Regions from separate parts of the Blastococcus sp. SYSU DS0669 genome, predicted to be linked through region 3. Evidence: riboswitches for the same ligand, from Rfam matches in the RefSeq annotation. Region 3 holds a riboswitch; each other region holds the start of a gene.
The links. Region 3 has a riboswitch for cyclic di-AMP ahead of ACI792_RS11705 (C40 family peptidase). Riboswitches for the same ligand answer to the same signal wherever they lie in the genome.

Region 1: another riboswitch for cyclic di-AMP. It lies ahead of ACI792_RS13450 (peptidoglycan DD-metalloendopeptidase family protein); the one in region 3 lies ahead of ACI792_RS11705 (C40 family peptidase).
Region 2: another riboswitch for cyclic di-AMP. It lies ahead of ACI792_RS16490 (NlpC/P60 family protein); the one in region 3 lies ahead of ACI792_RS11705 (C40 family peptidase).
Region 4: another riboswitch for cyclic di-AMP. It lies ahead of ACI792_RS19845 (hypothetical protein); the one in region 3 lies ahead of ACI792_RS11705 (C40 family peptidase).

What each region holds. Positions count from the first base shown of each region.
Region 1 covers NZ_JBJHAE010000012.1:72,158-76,302, forward strand. The annotation lists gene ACI792_RS13430 (sigma-70 family RNA polymerase sigma factor) at 1-568, opposite strand, end outside; gene ACI792_RS13435 (hypothetical protein) at 579-872, opposite strand; gene ACI792_RS13440 (response regulator) at 1,295-1,750, shown strand; tRNA gene ACI792_RS13445 (tRNA-Ile) at 1,789-1,862, opposite strand; cyclic di-AMP (ydaO/yuaA leader) riboswitch at 2,032-2,163, shown strand; gene ACI792_RS13450 (peptidoglycan DD-metalloendopeptidase family protein) at 2,197-3,405, shown strand; gene ACI792_RS13455 (TVP38/TMEM64 family protein) at 3,441-4,109, shown strand; gene ACI792_RS13460 (maleylpyruvate isomerase N-terminal domain-containing protein) at 4,106-4,145, opposite strand, start outside.
Region 2 covers NZ_JBJHAE010000018.1:75,332-79,476, forward strand. The annotation lists gene ACI792_RS16480 (D-alanyl-D-alanine carboxypeptidase family protein) at 143-1,888, shown strand; gene ACI792_RS16485 (hypothetical protein) at 1,971-2,294, shown strand; cyclic di-AMP (ydaO/yuaA leader) riboswitch at 2,511-2,658, shown strand; gene ACI792_RS16490 (NlpC/P60 family protein) at 2,675-3,751, shown strand; gene ACI792_RS16495 (M48 family metallopeptidase) at 3,825-4,145, shown strand, end outside.
Region 3 covers NZ_JBJHAE010000009.1:92,189-96,333, reverse strand. The annotation lists gene ACI792_RS11725 (ScyD/ScyE family protein) at 1-283, shown strand, start outside; gene ACI792_RS11720 (SMP-30/gluconolactonase/LRE family protein) at 359-1,258, opposite strand; gene ACI792_RS11715 (Rieske 2Fe-2S domain-containing protein) at 1,369-2,307, shown strand; gene ACI792_RS11710 (hemerythrin domain-containing protein) at 2,304-2,786, shown strand; gene ACI792_RS11705 (C40 family peptidase) at 2,844-3,362, opposite strand; cyclic di-AMP (ydaO/yuaA leader) riboswitch at 3,378-3,535, opposite strand; gene ACI792_RS11700 (helix-turn-helix domain-containing protein) at 3,823-4,145, opposite strand, start outside.
Region 4 covers NZ_JBJHAE010000032.1:18,568-22,712, forward strand. The annotation lists gene ACI792_RS19840 (bifunctional 3'-5' exonuclease/DNA polymerase) at 1-1,068, shown strand, start outside; cyclic di-AMP (ydaO/yuaA leader) riboswitch at 1,232-1,358, shown strand; gene ACI792_RS19845 (hypothetical protein) at 1,629-2,513, shown strand; gene ACI792_RS19850 (protein kinase domain-containing protein) at 2,762-4,145, shown strand, end outside.

The sequences.
Region 1 (4,145 bases), on a different contig from region 3:
AGAGGGCGAGCAGCACCGGCCGGCACCGGTCCGTCGGCGGGTCGGCCGTCTCCAGGGCCAGCAGGTACTCCACGCGCAGCCGTGCCCGCGTGCGGTTGAGCTGGGCGGCCACCGCGCCGGCCGTCGAGCCGAGCTCGGCAGCGAGCGAGCGGGTGTCCTGCCCGGCCACCTCGTGGGCCAGCAGGGTGACCCGCTCCCGGTCGCCGAGCCGGCGCAGCGCGGCGCTCACGGCGTCCCGGTCCTCGCGCGCCAGCACGTCCTCGTCCGGTGCGGCGGAGGGGTGGAGGTCGACGACGCGGTGCTGGTTCCGCCGCTGCCGGTCCTGCTCCCGCCACAGCGAGGTGACGACGTTGCGCGCGGTGACGATCGCGTAGGGCTCGAGCATCCCCGGCTCGATCCGTCCGGCCGCGGCCAGCACGCGGGCCAGCGTCTCCTGCACCAGGTCGTCCACGGTGGCGGCGTCCCGGACCCGGGACGCGACGATCCGCCGGACGAGCGGCACGAGCGCCATGAACTCGACCGACCCCGGTCGCTCCTCCTCGGAGCCAGCCGGCCCCGCGGCTGCCATGGGCCGGACGCTACAACCGGCGGACGCGCACCGCCTCCCCTCCCGCGCACGGCTCGGGCCGGGCTTCAGCCGGGGGCGCGAGGAGCCGCTCTCCCAGCGAGCGTCGCTCACCGGCGCGCTCGCGCAGCAGCGACGCCAGCACCGGGCTCGTGGCCTGATCGGCGCGGCGTTCGAGGATCTCGGCGGTCACCAGGTGCCCGGCCGCCCGTCGCATCCGCGCGAGCCGCCGGAGCCGCTCCTGGCGCTGGGGCGGCCCGTCCTGGAGTCCCGCGGACCTGACGCGCGCATGCTGGTCCGTGGTCATGGCACACCTCGAATTCCTGCCGGTTCCCCGTGCACCGGTGAGGACGCGGCGACGCGCACCGCATGACGCGCAGGTCCAGGACGACGTGACGAGGCGCGGATCCCGCGTCATGCACCAGGGATCCGCGCCTCTTCCAGCGCGGGACCGACCGGTGCCGCGTCATGCGTCGCGTCATGCACCGCGTCCTGCCGCGTATCAGTCAGAGAGCCTCCGGCGCGGGGCGGACGGGAGGCGGGGGCGTGACCAGAGGGGGGACCATGCGCCACCGCTCCGGTGCCATGACGCTGTGCGGATCCGTCGGGCGCGGAGGGAGGCCGGTGACGGCGACCGGGCGCGGCACGGCCCTGCACGGCAGCCGGGAAGGCGCGCACGCGGTCCGCGCGTTCCGTGACGCACGGGGGGCACGGAAGGCGGGACGAGAGGTGTCCGAGATCCGGGTGGTGGTCGTGGACGACCACCCCTTCCTGCGGGAAGCGCTCACCGAGCTGCTCGAGGCGGCCGGCGGCATCGCCGTGGTCGGGCAGTGCGCGGACGGGACGGAGGTCGCCGACGCCGTGCGGCAGCTGCGCCCCGACGTCCTGCTCCTGGATCTGCAGATGCCCGTGATGGACGGCCTGACGGCGGCCCGTGGTGTGCGGACCGCTCACCCGGAGGTCCGCATCGTCTTCCTCACCGGCGGCCTCGACCCGGCCAGCGTCCGCGAGGCCCGGGCGATCGGCGCAGCCGGCTACCTGCTGAAGGACGACGATCCCGCCGAGCTCTCCGGTCACATCCGGGCCGTCGCGGCCGGCGGCTCGGCGTGGCACCCGCGCGCCGCGGCACTGCTCGGCGACGAGCCCGGGACGGCGGACCCCGAACCGCACGACCCGGGAACGTGACACTCCTCATGTCCGGGCCTCGCCCAGAGGGCGCCGAGTGGGGCGGGTGGGGCTCGAACCCACGACCCAGGGATTATGAGTCCCATGCTCTGACCGGCTGAGCTACCGCCCCGGCTCTAGCAGCCTGCCAGACGCCGGTACGTCACCCGCGTCGCGACTCGGGACCCGAGTGGCGGACCGAGATGGTTCGTTATGCGCCTGTGACATATCCAGGTTTAGCTTGTACCGTCTCTCGCGGCCCACCCGATCCCGCTCCCGAACCCGGGGGCTCGGGCGGGCCCCGCCGAACTCCGCGGTCTGACCGCCGCGGGGACCGGGGACCCATGTTCTCTGGGGTGAATCCCGCCTGCGCCTCCACGGGCAGGCTGGTAGGGCACGTTCCGGCCCGAACCCGTCAGCTGACCTGGTAGGCGGACCGAGGAACGGAGACCGTCGCCTTGGCGACCATGCACCACCTGCGCCGCAGCCTGCGGCGACCACGCCGCGCCGCCGGCCGGGCGACCATCGCCCTCACCGCGCTGCTGGCCCTGTCCCTGATCGGGACGCAGTCCTCGTCGGCGGCCCCGAGTGGAGCGCAGAGCGAGCACGACCGCGTCGCCGCCGAGGTCGCGACGATCGAGCAGCGCGTCCGCGAGGCCGAGGAGCGGCTGCAGCAGATGACGCTGCAGGCCGAGGAGGCCAGCGGCGCCGTGCTCACCGCCCAGGCCGAGCTCGACCGCGCCAGGCAGCACGCCGACGCGATCGCCGCCGAGCTCGCCGCCGTCCGGGAGGCCGTCGGCCGCACCCAGGACGACGTCGCCACCCTGGGCCGGGAGGCCTACATGGGCAGCGACGAGGCGTTCACCGAGCTCGAGATGGTCCTGCACGCCGAGGGCCCGGGTGAGCTGCTGCAGCAGGCCGCGACGCTGGATCTGCTCGGCGAGGACCGCGCCCGGGTCCTGGAGGAGCTGCGGATCGCCGAGGCGCGCGAGGCACGGCTCGACCAGGAGGCCAAGGCCGCCGTCGCCGAGCGCGACGCCGCCGCCCGCACGGCGCAGGAGGCCCAGGGGGAGGCCGACCGTCTGCTCGCCGCGGCGCAGTCCGAGTTCGACGCCTTGACCGCGGAGAAGGCCAGCCTGGACCAGCAGCTGCGGGACGCGGAGATCCGGCTGCTCGAGGTCAGGGGCGCCGAGGACGCCGCCCGCGCGTACGACGCCGCGCAGGCGGCGGAGCAGGCCGCGGTCATGACGGTGGCGGCCGCGCCGGGTGGTAGCGGTGCCGCGCTCACCCAGGGCCGGGTCACCTCCTGCTACGGGGCGCGCTGGGGCACGATGCACCTCGGCGTGGACATCGCCGCGCCGATCGGCACCCCGATCTACACGCCCGAGCCGGGCGTGGTGCTGCAGGCCGGGCCGGCCAGCGGCTTCGGGCTCGCCGTCGCGATCCAGCACCACGACGGGGTCATCACCGTCTACGGGCACGTGAACCAGTTCTTCGTGTCACCGGGGCAGGTCGTCAGCGGCGGGCAGCAGATCGCCGAGGTCGGCAACCGCGGCCAGTCCACCGGTCCGCACCTGCACTTCGAGGTGCACCGCGGCGGCCTCTACGCCGACCGGACGAACCCCGTCCCGTGGCTGGCGCAGCGCGGCATCTCCCTGGGCGGCAGCTGCAGCTGACCGGTCCCGCGCGCCCCGTGCGGCAGGATCGGGGCGTGCGGACGGCGGTGGATCGGACCTGGCTGCGGGCAGCCGTCCTCGGCGTCCTGCTGGTCGGCGGTGCGACAGCGGCGCTGACGCTGGACCTGCCGTCGGCGGACCACCTGCGGGCGGCCGTGGCGGGCGCCGGCGTCGCCGCCTGGCCGGTGCTGGTGGGCGCCGTGGCGCTCGTGCTGCTGGCGCCGGTGCCGCGGTCGGTCGTCTCGGCCCTGCTCGGCGCGGTCTTCGGGCTGGCGGCGGGGCTGGCCGTGGCGTTCGCCGGCGGGCTGCTCGCCGCCGTCCTGGCGTTCGGGCTCGCCCGTGGGCTGGGGCGCCCGGCCGTCGCCCGGCTGGCCGGGCCGCGCCTGGACCGGTTGGTCGCGGGGCGCTCGTTCGCTGCGGTGCTGGTCACCCGGCTGGTGCCGGTCGTGCCCTTCGTCGGCGTCAACTACGGGGCCGGCCTGGCGGGTGTCCAGCTGGTGCCCTTCGTGGCCGCCACGGCCGTGGGGCTGGTCCCGAGCACGGTGCTGCAGGTCGGCGTCGGCGCCTCGGCCGGCGTGCTCCTGGCCCACCTGGGCGCTTCCGTCGTCGTCCCGGGCACCGTCTGCGCCCTCGTCGCGCTCGCTGCCGGCACCGCCTGGTGGTGCCGGGGCCGGACGACGCGGCCCGCGCGCGGCAACGCCTAACCGCGGCCGAACAGCCGCCCGAGCACGCCGCCGGCG
Region 2 (4,145 bases), on a different contig from region 3:
GGGGGTCGGAGGCCGCCCGACCAGGGGGCCGGGGGTGCTCACCCCGCCGATCACCTGGCGTTCCGCCGCCCGGGCGGGTCACCATGCACTCCCAGCGCCCGTCGCCCCGCGCGACCGGCCCGTCCCTCGGAGGTGGTCGGCGATGCCCGCGCGCTACTGGTCGCGCCCGCCCGGCCCGGTCCGCCGGCGGGTGGCGCTCGCGACGCTGGCCGCGTGCGCCCTCGTGCTGCTGCCGGGTGCGCCGGTCGCCGCCGCGCCGAGCGACCAGCCGGGCGGCACGTCGGGCGTGCTGGAGAGCCGCGACCTCGACCACCTGCAGCGGCGGGCCGCGGAGGTGCAGGACGACCTGCGGGCCCGCCAGGCGGAGGTCGTCGCGGCGCGCGAGGCGCTCGCGGAGGCGCAGCGGTCGGTGGACGAGGCGAAGGCGGTGCTCGACGACGCCCAGGGCGTGCTGGCCGGGCACCAGCGCGAGGTGGCCGGTTACGCCGCCGCCGTCTACCGGGACGGCGGCTCCGTCACGGCTCTCACCCTGCTCCTCAACGGCGGGGACCCCGGAGAGGTCCTGTCCGGCATGGGCTTCCTCGAGGTGGTCGACGCCCACGCGGCCCAGGTCATCGGCGTCGCCGAGAGCCACCGGCGCAGCGCGCTCGACCGGCGGGAGCACGCCCAGGCCGCCCTCGACCGGGCCCAGGTGCGGGCCGACGAGGTGGCGGCGCGGGTGGCCGATCTGGAGGCGGCCGCCGAGGCGGTCACCGCGGAGCTCGGCGACGTGCTCGCCGTCGTCGACGGCCAGCTCGCGGCGCTGCAGCGGGAGCAGACGACGGTCAACGAGCAGACGGCGGCCAGCTGGCAGGCCTACGTCGACCAGCTCCGCGCGGCCGGGCTGGCGGAGGTGCCCGCCGCCGCGTTGCAGGACCCCGAGCTGGCCCTGCCCGACCGGCTGGTGCCGGTGGCTGCGAGCGGGGGCGGCGCCCAGCGCGGGGTCGCCCAGCTGCCCGGTCGCCCGACCTCGATGCTCGTCCTCCCGATGGAGACGCTGACGGCGGTCGGCGGGGCGATGGAGGCGCTCGGGCAGCCGTACGCGCCCGGGACGGCAGGGCCCGACTCCTGGGACTGCGGCGCCCTGGTGCAGGTGGCCTACGGCCGGACCGGGCTGTCCCTGCCCGCGACGCAGGGCGACCTGTTCGCCCGCACCGTGCCGGTGGACCCCGCCGACGTGCTCCCCGGCGACCTGGTCTTCCTGGGCTCGCCGGAGGGCGGGCTGGGGCACGTGGGCATCGCCCTCGACACGCGGACCATGGTCACCGCGGACGCCCGGGCCGGCGCCGTCGTCGTGCGGACGCTGCCGGGCGACCAGGTGATGGGGATCGGTCGCCCGGTCCTCGGCCAGCGGGCCCGCGTCCCCGTCCCGGAGCCGGCCGCGGGGGCGTTGCGGAGCGAGTGCGGCAACACCGTCTACCCGCCCAGCTACGACGGCGGCCGGGCCTGGGGCGGCTACCCGAACGGCCTGATACCGCCGAGCGCGATGTGCCCCCTGGGGGTGGGCGGGCACTCGCTGAGGTGCGACGCGGCCGCGGCCTACCGGGCCATGGCGACGGCCTACGAGGCCGCCTTCGGCCGCCCGCTGTGCATCACCGACTCGTACCGCACCTATGCGTCACAGGTGCGGCTGTACGGGGAGAAGCCGGCGCTGGCCGCCGTGCCGGGCACGAGCAACCACGGTTGGGGCCTGGCGGTCGACCTGTGCGGTGGCGTGCAGTCCTTCGGGACGCCGCAGTACGCGTGGATGGAGGCCAACGCCGGCCGGTTCGGCTACCTGCACCCGACCTGGGCCGACCAGGGGAACGGGCGCGAGGAGCCCTGGCACTGGGAGTACGCCGGCACCTGATGCACCCGTTCCCTGGTCGCGCGGCCGGAAATGTCGGTGACCCCTCCTAGCGTGCGCAGCGACTCACGGAGGAGAAGAAGCGATGCTGATCGACTGCGACACCTGCACTGCCCGCGGGACCGGCTGCGCCGACTGCGTCGTCACCGTGCTGCTCGGCGCCCCGCCGGGTTGGCAGGGGGTCGACCCGGTCGTCGTGCCCATGACCGGGCGGGCGGCCCGTGGTGGTCCCGCCGTGGCCGCCGAGGACGTCGTCGTCCCGCCGCCGGGGGTGGTGGTGGAGTTCGACGAGGTCGAGCGCCGGGCCGTGCGGGCGCTCGCCGAGGGCGGCCTGGTGCCCCCGCTGCGTCACCCGAACGGGGCCGGCGGTCACGACGGCGAGCGGTCCCGCGGACGGCGCACGGGCTGACGTCCCGGACCGCGCCGACCGGGGCTTCTGCCCCGCAGCGGAGCCTCCGACGGGGAGGCGCGCCGCTGACCTGGGGATCTCCCTCACGCCGGGTTCCTCCAGTGATCATTTGTCACGCAGGTATCACGATCGTTAGGGTTCACGCCGTTCGGCCGGGTGGTCGTCATCCGTCGATGGATGGCCTCGACCGGACACCGCCTAATCACCGCACGGCGCGCACCACCGGCGCCGGAGGTGTACCGGGGACCCACCGCAGTTCTGGGGTGAGTTCTCCCGCAGCCGGCCCGCCGGTGCGCGGGGGATAGGGCCAGTCTTCCCAGCCCGAACCCGTCAGCTAACTCGGTCGGCGGTTGCAGAGGAAGAACGGAGAGCCGCCGCACGTGGCGACCCCTCACGCACTGCTGACGCACGCCCCCGAACAGCTCGGCACCGCCGACCGGTGCAGCTCCTCCCGCGCCCGTCGCTCCGGGCCCCTCCGCTCCGGATTGCTGGTCACCGCCGCCGCGGCCATGACCGTCACCTTCCTCCCGGGCACGGCGTCGGCCGTCCCCGGCACGGCCGACGCGGTCGCCGCCCAGGTGGCCCGGGCCAGCCACGAGCTCGAGGTCGTCTCCGAGGAGCTCAACGAGGCCAAGGTCGTCCTCGCCGGCCACCAGCGCGACGCGGAGGCCGCGAGCGAGGCCACCGCCGAGGCGGAGGCCCGGCTCGGTTCCCTCGACGGGCACATCCGCCGGCTGGCCCGCAGCGCCTACACCGGCAGCGGCATGTCGCCGCTCGACGTCCTGCTGACCAGCGACTCGGCCGACCAGCTCGTCGACCAGCTGGGCACCCTCGACGCGATCGCCGGGCACACCAACGACGTGCTCACCGAGGTGTCGCAGGCCGCCGAGGACGCCGAGGAGTCCCGCGAGGCAGCCGAGAAGGCCGCCGCGGACGCCCAGCGGACGGTGGAGGAGATCGCCGCCCGGCAGGAGGAGCTGGAGGCGAAGATCGCCGAGTACCAGCGCCGCTACGAGGAGCTCACCGCGCCGCAGCGGGAGCAGGTGGCGCAGGCGCACGGCGGGGCCGGCCTCCCGGCGCCCAGCGGCGTCGTCGCGCCGAGCTCGGCGGCCCAGGCCGCGGTGAACGCCGCGCTGGCCCAGCTCGGCGACCCGTACGTCTGGGGCGCCGGCGGGCCCAACGCCTTCGACTGCTCCGGCCTGACCTCCTACGCCTACGCCGCGGCGGGCGTGACGCTCCCGCACTCGAGCCGGTCGCAGAGCCAGATGGGCAAGCCCGTCTCGCGCAGCGAGCTGCAGCCCGGTGACCTGGTGTTCTTCTACAGCCCGGTCAGCCACGTCGGCATGTACATCGGCAACGGGCAGATGGTGCACGCCTCGACCTCCGGCCAGCCGGTGAAGGTGGCGAGCCTGGATTCGATGGGCAACTACAACGGAGCCCGTCGCATCGCCGGCTGACCGCCACCCGACCTCTGTCGGCCGGCCTGTCCGGAGGCGAGGACGACGGCGTCGGCTCACTAGGATCGGCCGGGTGAGCGTTCGCCGGGCCGCCCTGGTGGCCGCGGCCCTCCTCGGGATCGCCGTCGTCGTCGTGATCGCCGTCCGCACCCCGTGGACCGTCCTGCCGGAGCCGCCCGGCGGCTACACCGAGCCCGACCCCACCGCCGGCCTCGACCCGGCCCGGATCGAGCGCGCCGAGGCGTTCGCGGCCGCGCTGCGGCCGGCGTCGCTGGTCTCCCTGCTGCTGAGCCTGGGGGTGTCGGCGGTGCTCGGCCTGACCCCGCTGGGCGCCCGATTGATGCAGGCCGTCGCGGCGCGGGTGGGCGACCGGTGGTTCGTCCAGGTGCTGGTG
Region 3 (4,145 bases):
GGACCACAAGGGCACGGTCTACGTGTCCAACGTGCTCGAGGGCATGCCGATGGGCGAGGGCCCGCCGCCGGCGGACCTCGACCCGTCGACGGTCGGCGAGCTGACCCGGATCGAGCGGGACGGCGACCGCGCCACCGCGCAGGTCACCATGCCGACCGGCCTGGAGATCGAGGGCGGGCACCTGTACGCCTCGGCGTGGAGCATCGCCGGCTTCCTGGGCATGCCCTCGGCCGGTGAGATCCAGCGGGTCGGCCAGGGCGCCTTCACGGCGGCGACCCCCTGATCCGTCGGTAGGACCGCGGGGGCGGTCGGGGTGCCCGCGGGCTCCCCGGCCGCCCTCCCGGCTGCCGGGGTGGGATCAGGGGAAGCCGGCGTGCGGGACGGTGACCTCCGTCGACACCAGCACCGCCTCCCGCGCCGGTGCGCGGGTGTGCTCGTAGAAGTCGGGGGCGCAGCACAGCAGCAGCGTCCGGCCGTCCTCGCCACCGAGCGCGCAGGCGTAGGTGCCCAGGCCGTCCGGGGCGGCGACCTCGTCGACCACCTGCCCGCCCGGCGCGACCCGCAGCACCCGCGAGCCGAAGCCGTCGGCCACCCAGACGTGCCCCTCGGCGTCCAGCGTGCAACCGTCCGGGGCGACGACGACCTGGCCCATCAGCTCCTCGATCGAGCCGCCCACCGGCTCCGGGCCGAACTCGGCCCACGTGCGCCGCGGGCCCAGCGAGCCGTCGGCGGCGACGTCGAAGGCCGAGAAGCGGTTGCCCCAGGTCTCGCCGACGATCAGCGTCCCGCCGTCGGGGGTGATGACCGAGCCGTTCGGGAAGCGCAACCCCTCGGCGACGACGGTCACCGTGCCGTCGGGGTCGACCCGCTTGAGCGACGCCGCCGCCGGCGCGCCGCCGCCCATCAGGTCGAAGCCGAAGTCGCCGACGTACGCCCGGCCGACGCCGTCGACCACCATGTCGTTGAGGTAGCCGCCGCAGACCCCGGAGAGGTCGGCGTGGGTGGACACCTGGCCGTCGGCGACCCGCAGCAGCCGCTGGTCCTTCATCGACACCACGAGCAGCGAGCCGTCGGGGAGCCAGCCCAGCCCCGAGGGCTGGTTCTCCACCTCGAGGACGACGGTCTCCGGGCTCCCCGGCGTCACCCGGCTCACCGTGTGCCGGTAGAAGTCCGACGCCCACCACTGCCCGTCGTGCCACCGCGGACCCTCGAAGAAGGAGCCGCCCTCCAGCACCGTCCGGAACGCTCGATCAGCCATGCCGCCGGACGCTACGACCATCCGGGCGGGCGCACGAGCCCGCCACCTCCCGTTTTCCGCCGCGGCGGGCTGGGCACGGGTCCGGGCATGGCCACGGAAGACGCGCACCGGTGAGCGTCCGGAACCTCCTCGAGCGGGCGGTGAGCCGGGTCGAGCGGATGGAGGTGCTGGACGCGCCGAGCTACCAGGTCGAGCACGGGATCTCGCTGACCTTCCTGCTGGCGGGCCGCTACGCCCGCCCGCTGCAGGACCTGCTGCACGGCGTCTGGTTCGGCCACCCCCTGCACCCGTTCCTCGTCACCGTGCCGATCGGCGCCTGGGGTGCGGCCGCGCTGCTCGACGGGCTCGACGCCACCGGCCGCGGCGGCCCGGGCACCGGCCAGGCGGCGCGCACGGTCGTCGGGTTCGGGATCGCCGGCGCGGTGGGCGCCGCCGCGACCGGCATGACCGACTGGCAGCACGCCCACGACGAGGCGCGCCGCGTCGGTCTGGTGCACGCCGCGCTCAACAGCACCGCGCTCGCGCTGCAGACGTGGTCGTTCGTGGACCGGGGGCGTGGGCGCGCGGTGCGGGCCCGGGTCACCGCCGCCGCGGGCTACGCGATCGTCCTGGCCAGCGGCTACCTGGGCGGTGCGCTCTCCTACCGGCACCGGCTGGGTGTCGACCGCTCCGCGGCCGGCCGGTCGCCCCGCCGGTTCACGCCGGTCGCCCGCCTCGCCGACCTCCCCGACGGCGAGCCGTTCGGCGTCGACGCCGACGGGGTGCCGGTGGTGCTGATCCGCACCGAGGACGAGGTGCGCGCGCTGGGCGGGCGCTGCCCGCACCTGGGCGGCCCCATGGCGGAGGGGTGGCTGCACCGGGACGAGCTGGTGTGCCCGTGGCACGGGTCGCGGTTCGACCTCGACACCGGGGAGCCGGCGCAGGGGCCGTCCACGGCGCCGCTGCCCTGCTACGACACCCGCGTCCGCGACGGCGCGGTGGAGGTGCGGCGGCGGGCCCGCTGGCGCACCCCGACGGCCGTGACCACGGTGGAGGAGGCGTCCCGGTGAAGGCCGACGAGGTATTGATCGCGCACCACGACGTGCTGCGCGGGCTGCTGCGCGAGCTGGCGGAGACGACCGAGGGGCAGGCCGCCCGCCGGGAGGAGCTCCGGGACGAGTTCCTGCGCGAGATCGAGATCCACGCCCAGATCGAGGACGAGCTCTTCTACCCCGCCGTCCCCGACGTCTCCCCGTTGCTGGCCCTCGCGCACGCCGAGCACCGGCAGATCGACGACCAGGTCGCCACCGTCATGCGCATGGACGTCACCGACCCGGAGTTCGCCACCGAGGTGCGCATGCTGGAGAAGACGGTGCGCCACCACACGATGGAGGAGGAGGAGCGGATGTTCCCCCAGTCGCACGCGCTGGGGGAGCAGCGCCTCGAGGAGCTCGGTGAGCAGCTGCGCGCGCGGAAGCAGGAGCTGGCCGAGTCCGGCGGGATGCGGCTGATCATCCGGCTCAAGCGCGCCACCCTGCGCCACGTGTAGCCGCGCGGCGGGCCCCCGGTCGTGCGCGGACGACCTGGGACCCGCCGTCGCAGGCGCTCAGACGATGCGGCGCGCGGTGTTGTAGCCCCACATGCTGTCGACGGGCACGACCGCGACCGGGTTGCCGAAGGTCGAGGAGTGCACCATCAGGCCGTCGCCGATGTACATGCCGACGTGGCCGACCGGGTCGTAGAAGAAGACCAGGTCGCCGGGCTGCAGGGAGGCCCGGTCCACGTAGTGGCCGGCGGTCGACTGGGCGCGGGAGGTCCGCGGGATCTCGATGCCCGCCGCCTGGTAGGCCGACCAGGTGAGACCGGAGCAGTCGTAGCCCCCCGGGCCGGTGCCGCCCCAGATGTAGGGCTTCCCCTGCTGCGCCAGTGCCGTGTCGACGGCGACCTGCGCGGCGTGGTTGGGGGCGACGGCGGTGGTGGTGACGACGGTGCCGGTGCCGCCGCCGCCGTCACCGGTGGAGGCGGTGGCGGTGAACGGGGTGAGGGCGATCCCCGCACCGGTGAGGAGCGCGAGCGCCGCTCCGCGGAGCGAGCGACGGGTGGTGGTCGTGCGAGTGGTCGTCATGGACGACGGTTTCTCCTGTTCTCCGACAACCGCCTACCGGGTGAGCTGACGGGTTCGGGCGGGGAACGCGCCCGGCGCCCCGGACAGGCCGGTGGCGCTTCACCCCACTACTGCGGTGGGTCCCCGGTCCGGGCTCCGGCGTGCGCCGGCGCCCGGTTCGGCGGTGTCCGTCCGGGTGTCACCGGGGGCGGTGACGGGGGAGCCCGGCCGGACCGGCGACGACGCTAGGTCGGTCACGGAAAGGTCACAAAGCGGCCGACACGCCACCCGTGGGGGTCGCGGGGCGGAGTCCGCGCGGGGGCTCCGGACCGCGACTCGCGAGCCGACCACGGGAGATCCGTCGGCCCCGGACGGGCCGCCTCGGCACCGGGTGACCGACCGTGTGCGGCCCTGTACTTCTCCGGACGGCGGCGCTCCTGCACTCTGCGTGCTCGTCCACTCCGACCTCGTAGCCAATTCCTCAGCCGACGTCGCAGCCGCACAGGCAGTCCTCGACGTGCACCGGCCGGCCGCTCCGGTCGTCGAGCTCGTCGCATGCCGGTGGGCACGCGCACGACCAGCCGTCGTCGAGGTGCCGGAAGGCTCCCGACTCGAATCGCCGCCGGAGCTCCTCCTGCCGCCGTCGGGCGGCGGCCGCCCGACGGGCCGCGGTGCGCTCCTCCGGGGAGTCGCCGGGCCGGGGGACGAGGTGGTCGTCCGGGCGGTCGCGCTCGCGGTCGGCGGGGTCCACCCAGGGGCATCGACGGTCGAAGGTGTACGTCGGTCGTGGTCGCCGGGGCTGGT
Region 4 (4,145 bases), on a different contig from region 3:
CTCGGTCCGCGCCCGCCGGCCGGTGCTCGCCCGGCGGTCCTCGCGCGGCTGCTGGGCGAGGTCCGGAGGTCGTTCGGGGCGCCCGCGCTCAACCCCGACTCGCCCGGCGAGCTGCTGCGGGTCCTGCAGCACGCCGGGCTGCCGATCGCCGATACCCGGTCCTGGACGCTGGAGCAGCTGGACCACCCCGGCATCCCGGCCCTCCTGGAGTACCGGAAGCTGTCCCGGCTGCTCGCGGCCAACGGGTGGGCGTGGCTGGACACCTGGGTGCGCGACGGCCGGTTCCGTGCGGTCTTCGTCCCCGGTGGGGTGGTGACCGGGCGGTGGGCGTCCTCCGGGGGCGGGGCGCTCTCGGTGCCCACCGTCGTCCGGCCAGCGGCGGTCGCCGACCAGGGGTGGCGGTTCGTCGTCGCCGACGTCGCCCAGCTGGAGCCGCGGGTGCTGGCGGGGATGAGCGGGGACGGCGCCATGGCCGAGGCGGCGCGGGCCGCCGACCTCTACGCGGGGATGGTCGCCGCGGGCACCGTGGCCACCCGGGCCGACGCCAAGCTCGGCATCCTCGGCGCGATGTACGGCGGCACCCGGGGTGAGAGCGGGCGCATGATGCCCCGGCTGGCGCGCCGCTACCCCCGCGCCATCGGGCTGGTGGAGGACGCCGCCCGCGCCGGGGAGCGCGGCGAGGTGGTGCACACCCTGCTCGGCCGGGGGTCGCCGCGGCCCGGGGCGTGGCCGCACGAGGAAGGGGACCGGGCCCGCCGCGCCTGGGGCCGGTTCACCCGCAACTTCGTCGTCCAGGGCACGGGCGCGGAGTGGGCGCTGTGCTGGCTGGCCGACCTCCGCAACCGGCTGTGGCGGCTCGGGGACGGCGACACCGTCGGCGCGCGGCCGCACCTGGTGTTCTTCCTCCACGACGAGGTGGTGGTGCACACGCCCGAGCACCTGGCCGACGAGGTGGCCGAGGCGGTCCGCGCCGCCGCGGCGACCGCCGGGCGGCTGCTGTTCGGCGCCTTTCCCGTCGACTTCCCGCTCGACGTCGCCGTCGTGCGGTCCTGGGCGGACGCCGGCTGACGCGCGCCCGCGCTACACCACCGACCGGGCCGGCGGCCCACCGCGACACACGTCACGTCCTGGAAATCGGCGCCTGCGGATTGTCACGACTGCATAACGACGGTTACGGTGGCTGCGCCCCGGTCGGTCGTTCTCTCCCCGCCAGGGGAGGTCCGCCGGGCGCCGCCGAGCCGTCCTCCGGGACGGGCCGGGGACCCACCGCAGCACTGGGGTGAATCGCGCGCCGGCCACGTGACGGCGCGGGTAGGGCGACTTCCTGCGCCCGAATCCGTCAGCTAACCCGGTAGGCGGCACCACGGAAGAAACGGAGAGCCGCCCCGAATGGCGCGCCCCTGCACCGCCGCACGACCCTGCGCCCGCCGGCACCGCCGCCTCCGGGCCCGTCCGCGGATCTGATCGCACGCGCCGCCCGGCGCCCCGCCGGTCGCCCGCCGACCCGCACCGGCCTCCCCGCCGCTGCGTGCCGGCCCCGCGACCCGCGCCCGGGCCCGCTGTCCGCATCCTCCGCGGTCCGCCGTCACCGGCCGACCGCGCCCCACACCCCGGAGCACCCGAACACCATGGACCCCCGCACCACCACCGGCCGACGCGGCCGGCTCGCCCTCCACCGCCCGCCGGCGTCCGTCCGCCGGCCGGCCCTCTACCTCGCCGTCGCGGTCGCCGGCGCCGTCCTGGTCAACGGCCTCGTCGGTACCGACCCCGCCGTCCAGGCCGGGGCCACCACCTCCGAGTCCGTCAGCGTCGCCCAGGAGCTGGGCCTCTCCGCGCAGTCGGGCCCCGTCGACGTCACCGAGGACCTCCAGGCGCTGGAGGACCTGGCGGCCAGCCGCAGCACGCGCGAGGCCGACCAGGCCGCCGCGCAGCAGGCCCAGGCCGCCGCCGACCAGGCGGAGCTGGACCGGCAGAAGGCGGAGGCGGAGGCCGTGGCCCGCGCCGAGGCCGAGAAGAAGGCGGCCGAGGAGGCCGCGGCGGCGGAGGCCGCGGCGGCCGAGCAGGCCCACGAGCACGCCCCGGCGGCCCCGGCCAGCCCGACGCAGCAGGCGCGGGCGGCAGCCACCGCCGCCGCCTCGGTGGCGGCCTCCGCCGTCGCCCGCATCACCAACAGCTCCGGCAGCGTGCGCCCGCAGGTCCAGGCCGCGGCCGACGCCGTGGTCAGCAACGTGCCCGGCGCCGCGGGGATCACCCTGGGCGGCACCCGGCCCAGCGCCGCCGACCCGGGCGGGCACCCCTCGGGGCTGGCGCTGGACTACATGGTGATGTCGAACGCCGCCCTCGGGGACGCCATCGTCGAGTACCACCGCGCGCACTGGGCCGAGCTCGGCGTGGACTACCTCATCTGGGAGCAGCGGATGCTCTCCTCGCCGGGCGGCTCCTGGCAGGCCATGGAGGACCGCGGCAGCGGCACGGCGAACCACTTCGACCACGTGCACGTCAACTACAACTGAGCACTCCCGCAGCGGCTCCCAGGTGACCCGGCGGATCCCGGCCGGGTGCCTGCGTGCTGTCCCTCTCGGAGCGGATCCCCGCGGCCGGTAGGGCGGTCGGCCCGGCCGACCGCCGCTCGCAACCTCGTCGGGCGTGTCGCGGTTCAGGCCCCCTCGTGGTGGGCACCCATGAGAGGCGCACGGGCACGCGAGGACGCACGGGGTGGACCTCGCGAGCACCGACACGAGGAGATTCGGGAGATTCGGGAGTGACCACGGCCGGAACCAGCCGACGATGCCTGGACGGCCGCTACCAGCTCCACGAGCTCATCGCCGTCGGTGGCATGGGCGAGGTCTGGCGGGCCAGTGACCAGCAGCTCCACCGGACGGTGGCGGTCAAGGTGCTCCGCAGCGAGTACGCCGACGACCCCGTCTTCGTCGCCCGCTTCCGCGCCGAGGCCCGCCACGCGGCCGGGTTGAGCCACCCGAACATCGCCGCCGTCCTCGACTACGGGGAGACGACGGCCCCGGACACGGGCGAGCACCTGGCCTACCTGGTGATGGAGCTGGTCGAGGGCACGTCGCTCTCGGCGCGGCTGGCCGAGGAGGGCTCGCTGGACACCCGGGCCACGCTGGCGCTGCTGCGGCAGGCGGCCGCGGGCCTGGCCGAGGCCCACCGCGCCGGCGTGGTGCACCGCGACGTGAAGCCGGCCAACATCCTGCTCGGGCCGGACGACACGGTGAAGCTCACCGACTTCGGCATCTCGTGGTCGGCGGGGAGCGCCCCGATCACCGGAACCGGCCAGGTCGTGGGCACCGCCCAGTACATGTCGCCCGAGCAGGCGCGGGGGGAGCACGTCAGCCCGGCCAGCGACGTCTACGCCCTCGGCCTGGTCGGCTACGAGTCCCTCACCGGGCACCCCGCCTTCGACGGCGACAACCCGGTCACCGTCGCGCTCAAGCAGGTGCAGGAGGCCCCCGAGCCCCTCCCCGCGGAGCTGCCGCCGGACGTCCGCGCCCTCATCGACGCCGCCCTGGTCAAGGACCCCGACGAGCGCCCGCGCGACGGCGGGGCCTTCCTCGCCGCGATCGAGGAGACGATCCGGCGGCCGTCCGGCGAGGCCCCGACGCAGTCGGTGGTGGCGGCCCCGGTGCAGCGTGAGCGCCGGGCGGAGCGCGCGCGCAAGGCCGCCGCGAGGCGCCGGCCCGCCCGGGTGACCCGTCCGGAGCCCGGACCGTCCGCCCGCCGTCCGCTCGTCGCGGTGCTGCTGCCGCTGGTGGCCCTGCTCCTGCTCGGCGCGGGTGCGGTGGCTCTCGTCTCCGGACCTGGGCCGGACACCACCGCCTCGGACTCCTCGGCCGGCGTGGTCTTGCACAGCGAGGACTACCTCGGCCGCCCCGCCGCGGAGGTCGCGGCCGAGCTCGGCGCCCTCGGCCTCACCGTCCGGCAGGTGGAGGACCCGACTCGGGAGCGCGCCCCCGGCACGGTGACCGGCCTCGACCCGGTGGTCACCCTGCTCCGCCCGGGTGACGTGGTCCGCCTCTCCGTCGCCGTGCGGCCCGGCGCGCGCTCGCCCGTGCCGGCGCCCTCCACCGGTGGGGGTGCGACGCCGGTGCTGCGTCCCGAGCCTGTCGCGCCCGCCCCGGAGCTCC